Regions from separate parts of the Buttiauxella gaviniae genome, predicted to be linked through region 2. Evidence: predicted binding sites of a transcription regulator. Region 2 holds the regulator's gene; each other region holds the start of a gene.
The links. Region 2 encodes Fur, which represses iron uptake genes when iron is present. Its sites were predicted from a motif close to ATAATAATGAGAACNACTATCAA; they were not measured.
Positions count from the first base shown of each region.

Region 1: entS (enterobactin transporter EntS) is a predicted target of Fur. The motif match lies at 2,964-2,986, and genes of this name have one in related genera.
Region 3: fhuE (ferric-rhodotorulic acid/ferric-coprogen receptor FhuE) is a predicted target of Fur. The motif match lies at 1,681-1,703, and genes of this name have one in related genera.

Region 1 covers NZ_JBFMVT010000002.1:3,032,294-3,037,612, forward strand. Annotated here, with positions in the region: gene fepC (iron-enterobactin ABC transporter ATP-binding protein) at 60-857, opposite strand; gene fepG (iron-enterobactin ABC transporter permease) at 854-1,846, opposite strand; gene fepD (Fe(3+)-siderophore ABC transporter permease) at 1,843-2,850, opposite strand; gene entS (enterobactin transporter EntS) at 3,055-4,296, shown strand; gene fepB (Fe2+-enterobactin ABC transporter substrate-binding protein) at 4,385-5,319, opposite strand, start outside.
Region 2 covers NZ_JBFMVT010000002.1:3,228,359-3,233,677, reverse strand. Annotated here, with positions in the region: gene fldA (flavodoxin FldA) at 1-479, shown strand, start outside; gene fur (ferric iron uptake transcriptional regulator) at 890-1,342, shown strand; gene chiQ (ChiQ/YbfN family lipoprotein) at 1,434-1,760, opposite strand; gene chiP (chitoporin ChiP) at 1,808-3,205, opposite strand; gene glnS (glutamine--tRNA ligase) at 3,678-5,319, opposite strand, start outside.
Region 3 covers NZ_JBFMVT010000002.1:184,369-189,687, reverse strand. Annotated here, with positions in the region: gene fhuE (ferric-rhodotorulic acid/ferric-coprogen receptor FhuE) at 1-1,585, opposite strand, end outside; gene hinT (purine nucleoside phosphoramidase) at 1,948-2,304, shown strand; gene AB1E22_RS01520 (YcfL family protein) at 2,309-2,683, shown strand; gene lpoB (penicillin-binding protein activator LpoB) at 2,739-3,335, shown strand; gene thiK (thiamine kinase) at 3,289-4,146, shown strand; gene nagZ (beta-N-acetylhexosaminidase) at 4,158-5,183, shown strand; gene ycfP (alpha/beta hydrolase YcfP) at 5,226-5,319, shown strand, end outside.

The sequences.
Region 1 (5,319 bases), 200 kb from region 2:
TGCACTGTGTAAGTGTGCGCCTTTGCGAGGTGTTACGCAAACATTTTAATTATTGAGATTTATCGCCCCAGCGGCACCACCAGCGGCGTATGCGCCACTGGATCCTCAATTATCATGCAGCGCAGGCCGTAAATGGCTTCGATAAGTTCCGGCGTGACAATTTCTGTCGGTGCGCCCTGGGCAACAATTTTCCCATCCCGCAGCGCGATTAAATGTGTTGCGTACCGGCAGGCCTGATTCAAATCGTGCAGTACCGCAGCCAGCGTATATCCCTGCGTCTGGTTGAGTTCGCGCAGCAGTTCAAGCAAATCAATTTGATGGCTGATATCAAGCCAGGTTGTCGGCTCGTCGAGCAGCAGAATAGAGGTTTCCTGCGCCAGCACCATGGCAATCCACGCGCGCTGCCGCTGCCCGCCGGAAAGGGTATCGACGGGCTGATCGGCGAGATCTTCAATGTTTGTTGCTTTTAATGCGCGCTCTACCGCCAGGCTGTCTTCTTCGCGCCAGCGTGAAAACATCGGCTGGTGCGGGTAACGCCCACGCGCCACCAGCTCCGACACGCTAATATCGCCCGGCGCACTGGAGTTTTGCGCCAGCAAACCCACGCGTCGCGCTACCTCTTTGGTCGCAAAGCGGTGGATTTCATTTCCGTCGAGCCACACCTGGCCGTGCATCGGTTTCATCAGGCGGCTTAATGTGCGCAGTAGTGTCGATTTCCCGCAGCCGTTGGGGCCGATAATTGCGGTAAATTCTCCGTCAGGAATGGCAACGGTCAGGCCGTCGGCCACCACATGATTGCCATATCCCAACGTGAGCTTTTCGCCGTGCAGGCGCGATGGAGAAGAGATTTGGCTCATTTCTTACGGGACTCCTGAATCAACAACGCAATAAGGTAAATGCCGCCGAGGCTGACCGTGACCACGCCTACCGGCAACTGATACGGCATGAAAAGATGTTGGGCGCACAGGTCAGCGGCTAATAGCAACGTTCCGCCGCACAGAGCCGATTGCAGCAGGCCCCAGCGAGAAGTGCCGCTCAAACGGCGTGCGATATGCGGTGCCACCAGAGCGATAAACGAAATTGGCCCGGCCAACGCGGTGGCTGCGGCGGTGAGAATGACCGCCGTTAGCATCAGCAGCAGGCGAGAACGTTCTACGGAAACGCCAAGGGCGCAGGCGCTGTCATCCCCCATCTCCAGCAGCCGCATACGGCGTACCAGCAGGGCGGAAGCAAACAATGCCAGCAGCATTAACGGTGCTGCGGGAAGGAGTTTTCCCCAGGTTAAACCGTTCAACGAACCGGCATTCCACAGCCCTGCGGAAATGGCGGTTTCAAGCGACGCGTGGAGCAAAAGCCAGGTGTTGAACGCCACCAGCATGGCACGCACGCCAATGCCGATAATAATTAAGCGGAACGTTTCGATGCCATTGCGCCAGGCAAGCATCCAGACAACCAGCGCGGTGAGAATCCCGCCAATCATGGCGGAGGTGGCAATTGCGGTTTGATGCTGACCAAACAACACCATCGCCACCAGCACGCCGCTCCACGCTCCGGTGTTAAAGCCCATGACGTCCGGGCTGCCGAGCGGGTTGCGCATCAGCGACTGGAAAATAGCGCCGCTCACGCCCAATGCTGCACCAATCAGCAGCGCCATGACCACGCGCGGCAAACGCCACTCGACCACCACCAGCGAAATATTACGCGGTGCGGAACCGATAAGCGCGTCAATAACCTGGCCGACGGCAAGCGGCAGAGCGCCACTTCCCAGGCTCCATATTCCCAGTGAAATGCCCAGCAACAGCAAAAGCAGGCTGGTGATGATTAAACGCGGAGAAAGACGATTCATAGCCCGGCTCCTTTGCGTTGGCGGCGCACCAGATAAATCAGCATTGGCGCGCCGATAAACGCGCTCACCACTGAAACGCGCAGTTCGCCTGGCACCAGCATACGGCCAATAATATCGGCAAACAGCAGCAAGGTTGGGGTGGCGATTAAGGTCACGGGAAGTGACCAGCGATGATCGGAGCCCACCAGCCAGCGCGCCAGATGGGGTAGCATCAGGCCGATAAACGCAATCGGCCCTACGGCGGCGGTGGCACTTCCGCAAAGTAAGGTAATGGCAATCAGACCCAGCACCTGCGTGCGTGCGACTTTGCTACCTAGCGCGGTGGCGGTATCAATGCCCATGCTCAGGCTATTAAGTGAACGGCTGATAAACAGCGCGATCGTGCAGCCAGCCAGCACCGGCAGCACAATAACTTTTAACGTTTCAAGGGTGCGAATATCCAGCGATCCGGCCTGCCAGAAACGTAACTGGTCGTATACCGTTGGGTTCAGCAGGGCGATGCCGTTGCTTAACCCTTCGAGCACCGCGCCGAGCGCCACACCGGCCAGGGTTAAACGCACCGGGCTAAGCTGCCCGCCGCCCTGGCTTCCGGTAAACGCCACAAGCAATGCGGCGAACAACGCGCCGGAAAAGGCCAGGCCGAGCAGCGCGATGGGGGATGTGAGGCTCCAGACAGCGGCTCCGACAACAATGGCAAAACTGGCTCCGGCATTGACGCCAAGCAGGCCAGGGTCGGCGAGGGGATTACGGGTGAGCGTTTGCATCAGCGCCCCGGCAAGGCCGAGTGCGCCTCCGGCGAGGATTCCCGCAAGCGTTCGCGGCAGGCGCGCATCCAGCACAATTGTGCAGTCGGCACTTTGACACTGGCCGCTGAGCGCATCCATAACGACGTCGGCAGGCAGTGATTTTGCACCCAATAGCAGGCTGAGCGCCGCCATCAATAACAGCAAGAAAAACAGGATAAGCAAGACCGCAGAGCGCCTTGATAACCACGAGACTGACATAACGTTCTTTCCCTGAAAAAAATGCCCTCATCCCAACCTTCTCCCCCGGGAGAAGGAGAAAACCGTACCGTCCCCTCTCATTTGGGAGAGGCTGAGAGTGATGTGTAAATTAAATGATAGTTATTATCATTATCACTCTTATTTGTTTATGTTAGCATGAGCCGCCTCGCACCCGGAAAGAAAAATTCGCTTTAAGGCCATGTAATGAACCGCAATTCTTTGTTGCTCAATCTCAGTTTACTCAAGACTCACCCTGCTTTTCGCGCCGTCTTCCTCGCCCGTTTTATCTCCATTGTTTCACTGGGGCTGCTGGGCGTTGCGGTGCCGGTACAAATTCAAATGCTGACGGGCTCGTCGTTACAAGTGGGCCTGGCTGTAACTCTCACGGGCAGCGCCATGTTTATCGGCCTGATGATGGGCGGGGTTTTGGCTGACCGACATGAACGTCGCCGCCTGATTTTGCTGGCGCGTTCTACCTGCGGCGTCGGCTTTATTGGCCTGACGATTAACGCCGCTTTACCTGAACCGTCGCTTGCGGCGATTTATCTGCTCGGCGTATGGGACGGGTTCTTTGGCGCGCTGGGCGTGACGGCGCTCTTAGCCGCAACGCCTGCTCTGGTCGGGCGTGAGAATTTAATGCAGGCGAGCGCGATTACCATGCTCACCGTGCGCCTTGGGTCGGTCATTTCTCCGATGATTGGCGGGCTGTTGCTGGCATCCGGCGGCGTGGTATGGAACTACGCCCTGGCTTCCGTCGGGACCTTTATCACTTTGCTGCCACTGCTGAGTTTGCCGAACCTGGCTCCCCCGCCGCAGGCACGTGAAAACCCACTGCTTTCATTGTGGAACGGGTTACGTTTTCTGGTAGGGCATCCGATTATTGGCGGGATTGCGTTAGTCGGGGCGCTGCTGACGATGGCCAGCGCGGTGCGCGTGTTGTATCCGGCGCTCGCAGGGCACTGGCAAATGAGCGCGGCGCAAATTGGCCTGATGTACGCCGCCGTTCCATTAGGCGCGGCGATTGGGGCGTTAACCAGCGGGCGCATCGCTCACCACGCGCGTCCGGGCATGATCATGCTGGCGACCGGCATTGTGGCGTTTATCGCTATTGGGATTTTTAGCCTGATGCCGATGTGGGGGCTGGGGCTGGTTTTCCTTGCGCTGTTTGGTTACCTCAGCGCGATCAGCTCTTTGCTGCAATACACGTTAATTCAAACGCTTACGCCAGACGGAATGTTAGGGCGAATAAATGGTTTGTGGACCGCACAGAACGTAACGGGCGATGCGATTGGCGCGGCGATTCTCGGCGGGCTGACCGTGGCGATGACGCCCGTTGCGGCGGCAAGTTCCGGCGGCCTTGCTCTGACATTGTGCGGGGTTGTGCTGGCGATTGTTCTGGTGCAGTTACGGCGTTATGACCAAGGTGCTGCGGCGGAGGCCGTATAGTTGACCCCACCCCAACCCACCCCTTTCCTGGGGAGGGAGCAGTTCACTCCTCCACCTGGCAAGGGGAAGGTTGGGAGGGGGGCATAAATTACTTACTGGCAAATAACTTGCTCATACGCTCAAGGATCTGCGTGGCACTGTAATAATCCAGACGGAACGTTTCGGTGCCCAGCGCGTAAACCTGTTTTTTCTGCACCGCGGGCAGGTGCGCGAGCAGCGGGTTAGTTTCCAGCGCAACGCTGTCTTTCTCATCGCTGGCAAACAGGAACAAGCTCTCGCCATTCAAACCTGCGGCCAGGTTTTCACCCCCTAACTGCACGATGTCGTGGCGCTTGCCCATGCTCTGGCTGGTATGAATCGCTGGAGGCAGAGTGGATAGCGTGAAACCTAGCTGCTGAAACAATTTCCCCTGCGCGGATTCTGTCGTCCAGAGATTCGCGGAACGAGAGGCCGCCGTGTAAACCAGCGCGGTGACCGGCTGCGGCGGCAGCGTCATATGCTGTTTGGCTTCGCTCAACTGCTTATCAAAACGGGCAATTCGTTCGGCGGCCTGTTTTTCGTGACCGGTAATTTGCCCGAGCTGCGTCAGCAACTGCTGCCAGCTTTTATCGTCGTAATTGATGATAAGCGTTGGGGCGATGGCGGAAAGTTGATCATAAAGGGCGAGGGCGGAATCGCCGCCGGTGGCGCTAATCAGAATCAGGTCGGGCATTTGCGCGGCGACGGCTTCGGCGCTGGCTTCGCCAATATATAAGCGCTGTACGTTACGGGCTTTCGCCACCTCTCCCCACTGACGCAGGAAGCCTTGTGAGTCCGCCATACGGTTTCCTGGCGACGTTGCGCCGCTGGCGATAACGGGCGCATCGATGGCGAGCAGCGAGCCGGTTAACGTCACGCTGGTGGAAACAATGCGCTGCGGAGCCTGCTCAAGCGTGTGCGTCCCACGGCTATCGGCCACCGTCCGGGGCCAGTCTGCGGCGTGGGCAAGGCTGCCAAGAGCCAGCAATCCCAGCGCGGGAATTG
Region 2 (5,319 bases):
TCGCGAAAATGATTCAAAAACAGCTCGGTAAGGACGTTGCTGAGGTGCATGACATTGCTAAGAGCAGCAAAGAAGACCTGGAAGGCTTCGATATTCTGCTTCTCGGCATTCCAACGTGGTATTACGGCGAAGCGCAATGCGACTGGGATGATTTCTTCCCGACGCTGGAAGAAGTTGATTTCAATGGCAAACTGGTTGCGCTGTTCGGCTGTGGCGACCAGGAAGACTACGCAGAATATTTCTGTGACGCATTAGGTACTATTCGCGACATTATCGAACCGCGCGGTGCGGCGATTGTGGGCCACTGGCCAACAGCAGGTTACCATTTCGAAGCGTCTAAAGGCCTGGCAGATGACGATCACTTTGTTGGCCTGGCTATCGACGAAGATCGCCAACCTGAGCTTACCGCAGAGCGCGTTCAGAAATGGGTTAACCAGGTTTCTGAAGAACTGAATCTGGCTGATATCCTCAGCGCTTAATGCTATTAGTGACGTGGCCCTTTGGCTGCGTCACATTATCAATAGATATTTCCGATTAAAATAATTGCTACAAATTTGTAACTTTTCAGTTTGTCCCTGTACAATGAATTCCTGGAAAATAGCTAGTAAGGCAAGCAAATCGCGACTCAGCCGCAGTTTTCTGGCTTGAATATGCTTTTACCCTAAATAATTCAAGTTGTGGCCAGGCGGCCAGGGAGCTTATCCCCAAGAGCTTACTTTAGTAAGTGACTGGGGTAAGTGAGTGCAGCCAACACCCCCCACAGCTTGAAGTATGACGGGTATAATACTTGCGGTTCCCATTTAGAATTTGCAGTTCTATAATGAGACGCATTCATCTTAACGCTCACCCTGAGTCCGAGCGATTCGTTAAGCAACAGGACAATTTCCGCATGACTGACAACAATACCGCATTAAAGAAGGCCGGCCTGAAAGTCACGCTTCCTCGATTAAAAATCTTAGAAGTGTTGCAGGGGCCGGTGAATCATCACGTCAGTGCGGAAGACTTATATAAGCGTCTGATTGATATGGGTGAAGAGATTGGTCTCGCCACCGTTTATCGCGTATTAAACCAGTTTGATGATGCAGGCATTGTGACCCGTCATAATTTCGAAGGCGGTAAATCCGTGTTCGAACTGACGCAACAGCATCACCATGACCACTTAATCTGCCTGGACTGCGGCAAAGTTATTGAATTCAGTGATGATTCAATCGAAGCGCGCCAGCGTGAGATTGCATCTCGTCATGGCATTCGTCTGACGAACCACAGCCTGTACCTTTATGGTCACTGCGCTGAAGGTGATTGCCGTACAGACGAGCACGCACACGAAATCAGCGAAAAGTAATCCGTCTATCCTGGCTTCCCTAACCCAGAGGTCAGATGTAAAAAAACCGGTGAGGAAGCTCACCGGTTTTTTTATTGCATGAAGATCACCGCTACTGGTTGTTGGTACGGATCTCTTGCCAGATTTTATCGCATTTGGCTTTGACCGCCTGGTCGTTACCCGTGCGGGTTGCCTGAATGCAATTCTGGTAATCGAGGGTGCGAACCGTCTCTTTCTTCGCAAATTCCTGATGCTGTTTTTCCTGAGCCAGCACATTGAGCACGCTTTGGCACGCCTGGACTTTATCCGGATTACCTTCGGCGGTGTTAATACACGCGCTGTAAGCTGCTTTCAGCTTTGAATCTTCCGGCGCTGTTTTCGGTTGTGCGCAGGCGCTCAAACCTAAAGCCATCACCGTCACTAAAATGATTTTTTTCATGCTGAGTATCCTTAAACAAACCGGGCATTCTCATGCCCGGAATCAAATCAGAAGATGGTGAATGGGGCGATAACGATAAATTTCACGTCGCGCTCATCCTGGAAGATGTTGCCGTAACCCCCGCCCCAGCTTGGAATATCGGAGTGGTTGTCGTACTGAGTGAAGTGCAACTTGAAGAGGGTTCCCTTCGCACGACCATCCTGAACGGTATACATTGCATCAAGGCTGTATGCAGACTCTTTCAGACGGCGATCCGCATCGTAGAAGCCATCGGTCGTCGGTTTAGAGCTTGGTTTAGCATCCCATGCGTAAACATAAGAAGCACCTACCGCCCAACCCGCGAGGTTCCAGTTGCTCAGGTCATACATTGCGCCTGCAAATACCGCTTTTTCACCGTTGGCGTTGAAGTCAGAGCGGTTATCCCACCACACATCAAGACGACCGTTAGAAGATGCATAAGTTGGCGTCATACGTTGCAGGAAGTAGCCCTGCTGGCCGTCTGCCTTAACCATGGTGCCTTCAAGACGCAGGTCGACCTGGCCGACTCGATAGCCGAAGGTTAATGCCTGCAACCATGCAGTACCGTCGTACAGATCGTTGACGCTGCCATCAGAGACTTTGTCACGCGTTCCATAGAATTGATAGCTGGTGGTCAGCGGGCTACCAGCAATGTCAAATTTATAGCTGGCTTTGGTGAAGTATTGATCCACATAACCTTCAGCCTGGCCGAAGGCCGCTTCAAGGATCAAATCATTTTTGAAGTCGTATTTAGCGCCGACAGAGTGCAGGTAATCGACTTTGGTGTTTTTATCGTTCTGATAGAACTTGTCCATCTCCAGGTGCCATGGGGATTTATATTCGTTAGTCCACATGTAGGAGAAGCTCAATGCGCCCGCATCTGCATAGTCAAAGTTTGCACCCGCTTCAGCGCCCTGATAGGTGCCTGGCATGAAGCTCCAGTGCGGAGCCAACAGAGTTTGACCGGTGGGTTGGATGTAACCTGCACGCGCCCAGACTGGACCATATTTGAATTTAGCAGCGGCTTTATAGAGGCTAATCCCGCTTTTATCGCCGGAATAGTCTTCGTCATACGCTTTGTTTTTTGAAGAGAATGCGATTTCGTTTGGGTGACCGCTGTCACCATTTTCTGCCATTTCGATAGCAGTAAAGGCCGCAATATCAAGACCGAACATGTCCGCAGCATAACCAGACTGGAAGTCCAGATTTGCGTTCCATGTGGAGTGAGCGAGGTTGGTTTCGTATTTATCCGTTGTAACGTCTTTACGGTCGCGCTCACGTTGCCAGTAATAGACACCGCCGGTCAGCGTGGAGTCATCAATAAAACCTGCTGCACTTGCCTGAGGGATTACAACCAGTCCGGAAAGAGCCGTGACACCTGCAATAGCAAGAGCCAGCGCACTACGTTTGCCACTAAACGTACGCATATAATATTCCTCTTTGACGTATAAATAATCGCTGGACGTTAAAAGACGTCATATCGCGAAAAAAAGTAAAAATGCCTAACGGCTAAAGCGGTTATGAATATTTGCCCGCATTACTGCTGTTCATAAGACTATTTTTCGCGACGCGAATTATCAACGACTTTGTAAGAGTTCATTCCGATACTATGACAGAGAGCACATAATTTATGAGTATTTGTAACAAACAACGACACGAGAATTTTATAGGGTAAATTACGTTAATTTACATACAAAGCTCTAATAGAGAGCGCTCACATAGTGATTGCTAGAATTTTTTATGCTTCAGGATTGACCGAAGAAAATGTATGAAAACGGACTTAAATAACATTAATTCGCAACGCGAATGCAGATAAAAAGTTAAGCTGATGATTATAAAGCGAAAAAAAACGCCGCAATTTGCGACGTTTTTGTCAGATATTGACTTACAGCGAGGGGATTATTCGCCCATTTTCGCCCAGGTATCACGCAGACCAACTGTACGGTTAAATACCAGTTTTTCAGCGGTTGCATAACGGCTATCAAGGCAGAAATAACCTTCACGCTCGAACTGATACGCTTTACCTTTTTCAGCATTTTGCAGGCTAGGCTCAACGAAACCTTGCTTGATCACCAGAGATTCCGGGTTGATCGTCGCAAGGAAATCTTCCGCAGCACCTGGGTTTGCCACGCTGAACAGACGATCGTAAAGACGAATTTCAACTGGCAGAGCGTGTTCCGCGCTGACCCAATGAATAACGCCTTTAACTTTACGTCCGTCTGCCGGGTCTTTGCTTAATGTGTCCGGGTCGTAGGAGCAATGCAGCACGGTAATGTTACCTGCTTCATCTTTCTCTACGCGATCGGCTTTAATCACATACGCATTGCGCAGGCGCACTTCTTTACCCAACACCAGGCGCTTGTACTGTTTGTTAGCTTCTTCACGGAAGTCAGCGCGGTCGATGTAAATTTCACGGCTAAACGGCACCTGACGGCTGCCCATCTCCGGTTTGTTCGGATGGTTAGGCATGGTCACCATTTCAACTTCACCCTGCGGGAAGTTTTCAATGATAACTTTCACCGGATCGAGTACCGCCATCGCACGCGGCGCATTCTCGTTCAGGTCATCACGAATACAAGATTCCAGAGAGGCCATTTCAACGGTATTGTCTTGCTTAGTGACACCAATACGCTTGCAGAACTCACGGATAGAAGCGGCGGTATAACCACGACGGCGCAGACCAGAAATAGTCGGCATACGCGGGTCATCCCAACCCTCTACCACCTTCTCAGTTACCAGCAGGTTCAGCTTACGCTTGGACATGATGGCGTATTCGAGATTCAGGCGAGAGAATTCGTACTGACGCGGATGCGCAGGAATGGTGATGTTATCCAGCACCCAATCGTACAGACGACGGTTGTCCTGGAATTCCAGCGTACACAGGGAGTGCGTAATGCCTTCCAGCGCATCGGAAATGCAGTGGGTGAAGTCGTACATCGGGTAGATGCACCACTTGTTGCCAGTCTGGTGGTGCTCGGCAAACTTGATACGATAAATAACCGGATCGCGCATCACGATAAATGGCGATGCCATATCGATTTTCGCACGCAGGCACGCGGTTCCTTCGGCAAATTCACCGTTACGCATCTTCTCGAACAATGCGAGGTTTTCTTCAACGCTACGATCGCGGAATGGGCTATTTTTGCCAGGCGCGGTCAAGGAGCCACGATATTCACGGATCTGCTCAGGCGTCAGTTCATCAACATACGCCAGACCTTTATTGATAAGTTCTACAGCATAGTTGAACAGCTGATCGAAATAATCGGAGGAGTAGCGCACGTTGCCGGACCAATGAAAACCTAGCCATTCGACGTCATGCTTAATGGAATCGACGAATTCGATGTCTTCTTTTGCCGGGTTGGTGTCATCGAAACGCAGGTTGCACTGGCCTTGATAATCTTGGGCGATACCAAAGTTCAGACAGATGGATTTAGCATGACCGATATGCAGATAGCCATTTGGCTCTGGCGGAAAACGGGTGCAAATGCTGTTGTGCTTACCATTGGCCAAATCTTCATCGATGATCTGGCGAATAAAGTTA
Region 3 (5,319 bases), 3.0 Mb from region 2:
TCAGGTAATTACCTTGCACATCGCGTTCGGTCTGCGGTTTAAACACCGAGGTATAGCTGGCATAGGTTGACCAATCGTCATTGATATCAAAAACAATACCGGCATAAGGAGAGGTGTTATTTTTCTCCAGATCTTGCGTTAACGTATGCAGATTGTATTTGGTATAACGCGCCCCAACGATGACATGTAGCGGGTCGGCAAGGGTGATACGTGTCGCCATATAGGCAGATTTCTGATGAACAGTATCTTCCTGCGCGAGACTCAGTGGGCTCCAGTCCGTTTCCGGGAAGTTACCGTCATAATCATTGAAACTACCGAGCTGCGTATCGCTGACGTTTTCCCATGAGCTGAAATAGGTATTTTTCTGTTTGGTATAGCTGGTCCCGACCATCAGTTCATGCTGGCGACCAAACAGCTCATAAGAGCCATTGGCAAACGTATCAAGTGCATCGACTTTACGTTTCCCGGTGTTATAACCGGTGCCGCCCACGTATGGATAGGATGCGCCATAAGGGCTAACCATCAAACCGGTGTTCTTATCCACCAGCCCATCCAGATACATTTGCTTGCTTTCCAGCGTCATTTCGGTGTGGGTCCCGTTGACGGTAAGCTGCCAGTCGTCGCTTAATTTTTGTTTCAGCGTAACAAAAGTGCGTTGAGATTCTTTGTCGTTGTAAGCCCAGTCAGGCGCAGTGCTATAGCTACGATCCGGATTGGTTTTGCTGCCATCGGTATACCAGCGTGGGATCCCGCCCCAGGTTGGATCATTGACGTTAGTTTCCTGATAGTCATAACCAACGGAGAGGCTAGTGGCTTCGGTGAGATCGGCATCCAGCACGCCATAGAAGAACTTTTTCTTTTGGTTATAGCGGTCAAGCCAGCTGTCGTTATCCTGATAACCCGCCACGACGCGGCCACGAATATTACCGTTGTCTGTCAGGGGAGTAGACATATCAGCCACATAGCGCTGTTTATTCCAGCTTCCATACTCTGCAGAAACATTGGTCTGGAATTCACGGCTATCGGCATGTTTACGCACCATATTCACCGCAGCGGAAGGGTTGCCGGTACCGGTCATCAGGCCATTAGCCCCGCGCACCACTTCAATTTGCTGATACATTGCCGTATCGGTCAGCGCGTCGCCCAGGTTCCAGCGTGATTCAAACAGCGTTGGAATGCCATCGACCATATAGTTGTCGATCAAAAAGCCGCGCGAATAGAAAGAACTGCGGTCCGAGTCAGCGACGCTTTCAGAAATACCGGTGGTATTTTTCAACACATCACCCAGAGATTCCAGCTTTTGATCCTTCATTCGCTGTTCGCTGATGATGCTGACCGACTGAGGAATATCGCGTGGAACCAGCAGCATTTTTGTTCCGCTGGTGGTGGTTTTAACGCTGTAATCGTGATCTTCTGCGCTGTCCGTATTGGCGACCGAATTCTCGACGACCATTGTTTCTTCAGTATTTTGTGTTGCAGAAAACGCGGCTGATGGCATGAGTGCAAAAGCAATACAGGATGCCAGCATAGAAATAGCGCAGGCAGGTGTGCGCTGCCCATCCCTGGTAGAAATGGTTAAAGACATCTTAAACCCTTAAATCATTGTTGGAAGTTGTGTCTCAGCACCAAAAAAGTCCGGTGGCTGAATACCTTACATTTGCAGATGGTATGCTAATGAAAATGCAAATGAGAAATATACTCATTCATCGATCGCGTGTAAACAGATGTTACACCGCAAATGAAATATCGTTTTGATCAGGTGTTTTGCACGGACTTATATAAAGAGAAGAGGGCGCGTAAACAAAAGTCCTATAAAGAAATAATGACTTGAGGTTGAAAGAGTATGATTAACTCGCTCATACTCTTACGTTATGCCTTTTCAGGACGGCTCTGGGCGCCGTTTGATAAGACAAAAATAGCCAGCAATTAATGAACAAAGGTAACGTCATGGCCGAAGAAACTATTTTCAGTAAAATTATTCGCCGCGAGATTCCGGCAGATATCGTTTATCAAGATGAGTTAGTTACTGCATTCCGTGACATATCGCCGCAGGCACCTACCCACATCCTTATTATTCCTAATGTCCTGATCCCAACCGTAAACCACGTCACCGCAGACCATGAACTTGCGTTGGGTCGTATGGTAACTGTTGCCGCAAAAATTGCGGAACAAGAAGGGATTGCAGAAGACGGCTATCGCTTGATTATGAATTGCAATCGCCACGGCGGGCAGGAGGTCTATCATATCCATATGCACCTGCTGGGTGGCCGTGTACTTGGGCCGATGCTGGCGCATAAAGGATAAGTTGATGAAAACTAACCCGCTGTTAATGCTACTTGCCGTCGGACTGATGGTGGGATGCAGTACCAAACCGGCTATTCCTGTTAACGAGGGGCAAGCATTGGTTATGGAGGCCTCAGTGCTGGCGGCGGGGATCAGTGCTGAAAAACCAGAAATTTCAACTGACAACGGAGCCACTGTTTCACATACCCAACTGTATAATGAGCAGTCAAAGCCTGTGAACATCAGCTATCGTTTCTATTGGTATGACGCAAAAGGGTTGGAAATCCATCCTCTTGAGAAACCGCGTACGATTACACTACCCGCGAAATCTAGCGTTTCGGTGTCATCAATAGCCAGTTATCCAGACGCACGTAAAGTCCGTCTTTATCTCTCTTTATAAGGGGTGAATTTTGATTAAGGGAATCCATCGATATCTGGTCATTTTCGCTGCGGCGATGATTTTAACCGGGTGTATTCAGCGTAGTGAAGCCCCTGCGCCTGTGGAAGAAGTGAAGCCTGTGCCTCAACAACCCGTTGAGCCGCAACCGACCGTTCCAACGGTGCCGACGGTTCCGCCTCAGCCTGGCCCGATTGAGCAACCGCAGCCCACTATTCCTGCCACGCCAAAAGTACGTAGCTATGACTGGGGCAGCGCCATGCAGCCGATGGTCGGGAAAATGCTGCAAGCTGACGGTGTAACCGCCGGTAGCGTACTGCTGGTCGATAACGTCAACAACCACACCAATGGTTCGTTACAAACCGGTAAAGCGACAGAAGCACTGCGTGGTGCGCTGGCCAATAACAGCAAATTTACCCTTGTTTCTGCGCAGCAGCTCTCCATTGCCAAACAGCAACTGGGTTTATCTCCGCAAGACAGCCTGGGTTCACGCAGCAAAGCGATTGGTATCGCCCGCAACGTTAGCGCGCAATATGTGCTTTATAGCAATGTAAGCGGTAACGTAAATGCTCCGACGTTGAAAATGCAGTTGATGCTGGTGCAGACCGGTGAAATTATTTGGTCAGGAAGCGGTGCTGTACAACAAACGCAATAATTCAGCGCTGCAAAATGTGATTGATCAATACCTTCCGGCGGCTCAGGCCGCCGGTTGCTTTTCGCAACTTAAAGGATTGAGCGGTGGCAGCCTGCATTTTAACGTCGGCACTCAAGAATATGTCGCCCGACATCAGCTTGAATTGCCCATGCCCGGTGTATCACTCAAGCGTCAACATCGTGCGCTGAAACACATCACGCAAGGGATTGGCCCTCGGCCCGTTTGCCTGGCGAAAGGTTGGTTAATCGTCGAATGGTTAAATGGCGAGGTGAAATCGGAACTCCCCTCACTGCAAACGCTCACATCATTGTTGTATGATTTGCACCATCATCCCTGTTTTGGCTGGCGAATCAGCCTGTTACCCCTGCTGGAATATTACTGGCAGAGCGCGGCAGCCGAGCGAAGAAGTTTGGCCTGGTTAAAACAGCTTAAAAATATGCGCAGGCGAGGCGAGCCAAAACCGCTCCGCCTGGCTCCGCTGCATATGGATGTTCACGCTGGTAATCTGGTCCATCAGCCAGAAGGCTTAAAACTTATCGACTGGGAATATGCCGGGGATGGGGATGTGGCGCTGGAGCTGGCGGCAATCGTGGCGGCGAACAATATAGAGCCTGAGCCGTTAATCAGTGCGTACGCGCAGCTAAGCCATATTCCAGTGGCTGTATTAAGCCAGCAGGTCAGGCGCTGGCAACCCTGGGTGATTATGTTGATGGCATCGTGGTATGAATGCCGCTGGCGACAAACCCAAGACAAACAATTTTTAACCCTTGCAGACGAGGCCTGGTGCCTGCTGCGGGCAACGAATCCATAAGAGAGGTAGATGTGGGCCCGGTAATGTTGGATGTGGCAGGCTTTGAGCTGGATGCCGAAGAGCGTGAAATTCTAAAACACCCCCTGGTCGGTGGGCTGATTCTGTTCACCCGCAACTATCATGACCCGGAGCAACTGCGCGAGCTGGTACGCCAGATTCGTGATGCATCTCGCCATCGTCTGGTGGTTGCCGTTGACCAGGAAGGCGGGCGCGTTCAGCGTTTCCGTGACGGGTTCACGCGTTTACCTGCCGCGCAATCTTTCGCTGCATTACATGGTCTTGAGCAGGGCGGTAAACTTGCCGTGGAAGCGGGCTGGTTGATGGCGAGCGAAATGATTGCCATGGATATCGATATCAGCTTTGCGCCAGTACTGGATGTTGGCCACATCAGCGCCGCGATTGGCGAACGTTCCTATCACGAAGATCCACATAAAGCGCTGGCGATGGCGACTCGTTTTATCGACGGCATGCACGCCGCAGGTATGAAAACTACCGGCAAACACTTCCCTGGGCATGGCGCAGTTACTGCCGATTCACATAAAGAGACGCCGCGTGACCCACGCGAAGAAGCGCTGATTCGTGAACATGATATGCAGATATTCCGCTCGTTAATTACCGATAACAAACTTGATGCGATTATGCCCGCACACGTTATCTACACCGATGTAGACCCACTTCCCGCCAGCGGATCGCCGCACTGGCTGAAAACCGTCTTGCGCGCTGAGCTTGGCTTTAACGGGGTCATCTTCTCTGATGATTTATCTATGGAAGGGGCGGCGATCATGGGCAGTTATGCCGAACGTGGGCAGGCGTCACTGGATGCAGGTTGCGATATGATCCTGGTCTGCAATAATCGTAAGGGTGCGGTTAGCGTGTTAGATAACCTGTCTCCGGTCAAAGCAGAGCGTGTTACAGGTTTGTATCATAAAGGTTCATTTACCCGTCAGGAACTGATGGCTTCTACGCGTTGGAAGGAAGCAAACCAGCAACTTGAGGCGCTGCATGAGCAGTGGCAAGCCCACAAGGCGGGTCTTTAACTCCTCGGGCCTAATGGCCTGAATTCGTGTGGTGAGGATGCAATGATTATCTATTTACACGGTTTCGATTCGAACAGTCCTGGTAACCATGAAAAGGTGCTGCAACTCCAGTTTATCGATCCGGATGTACGGCTTA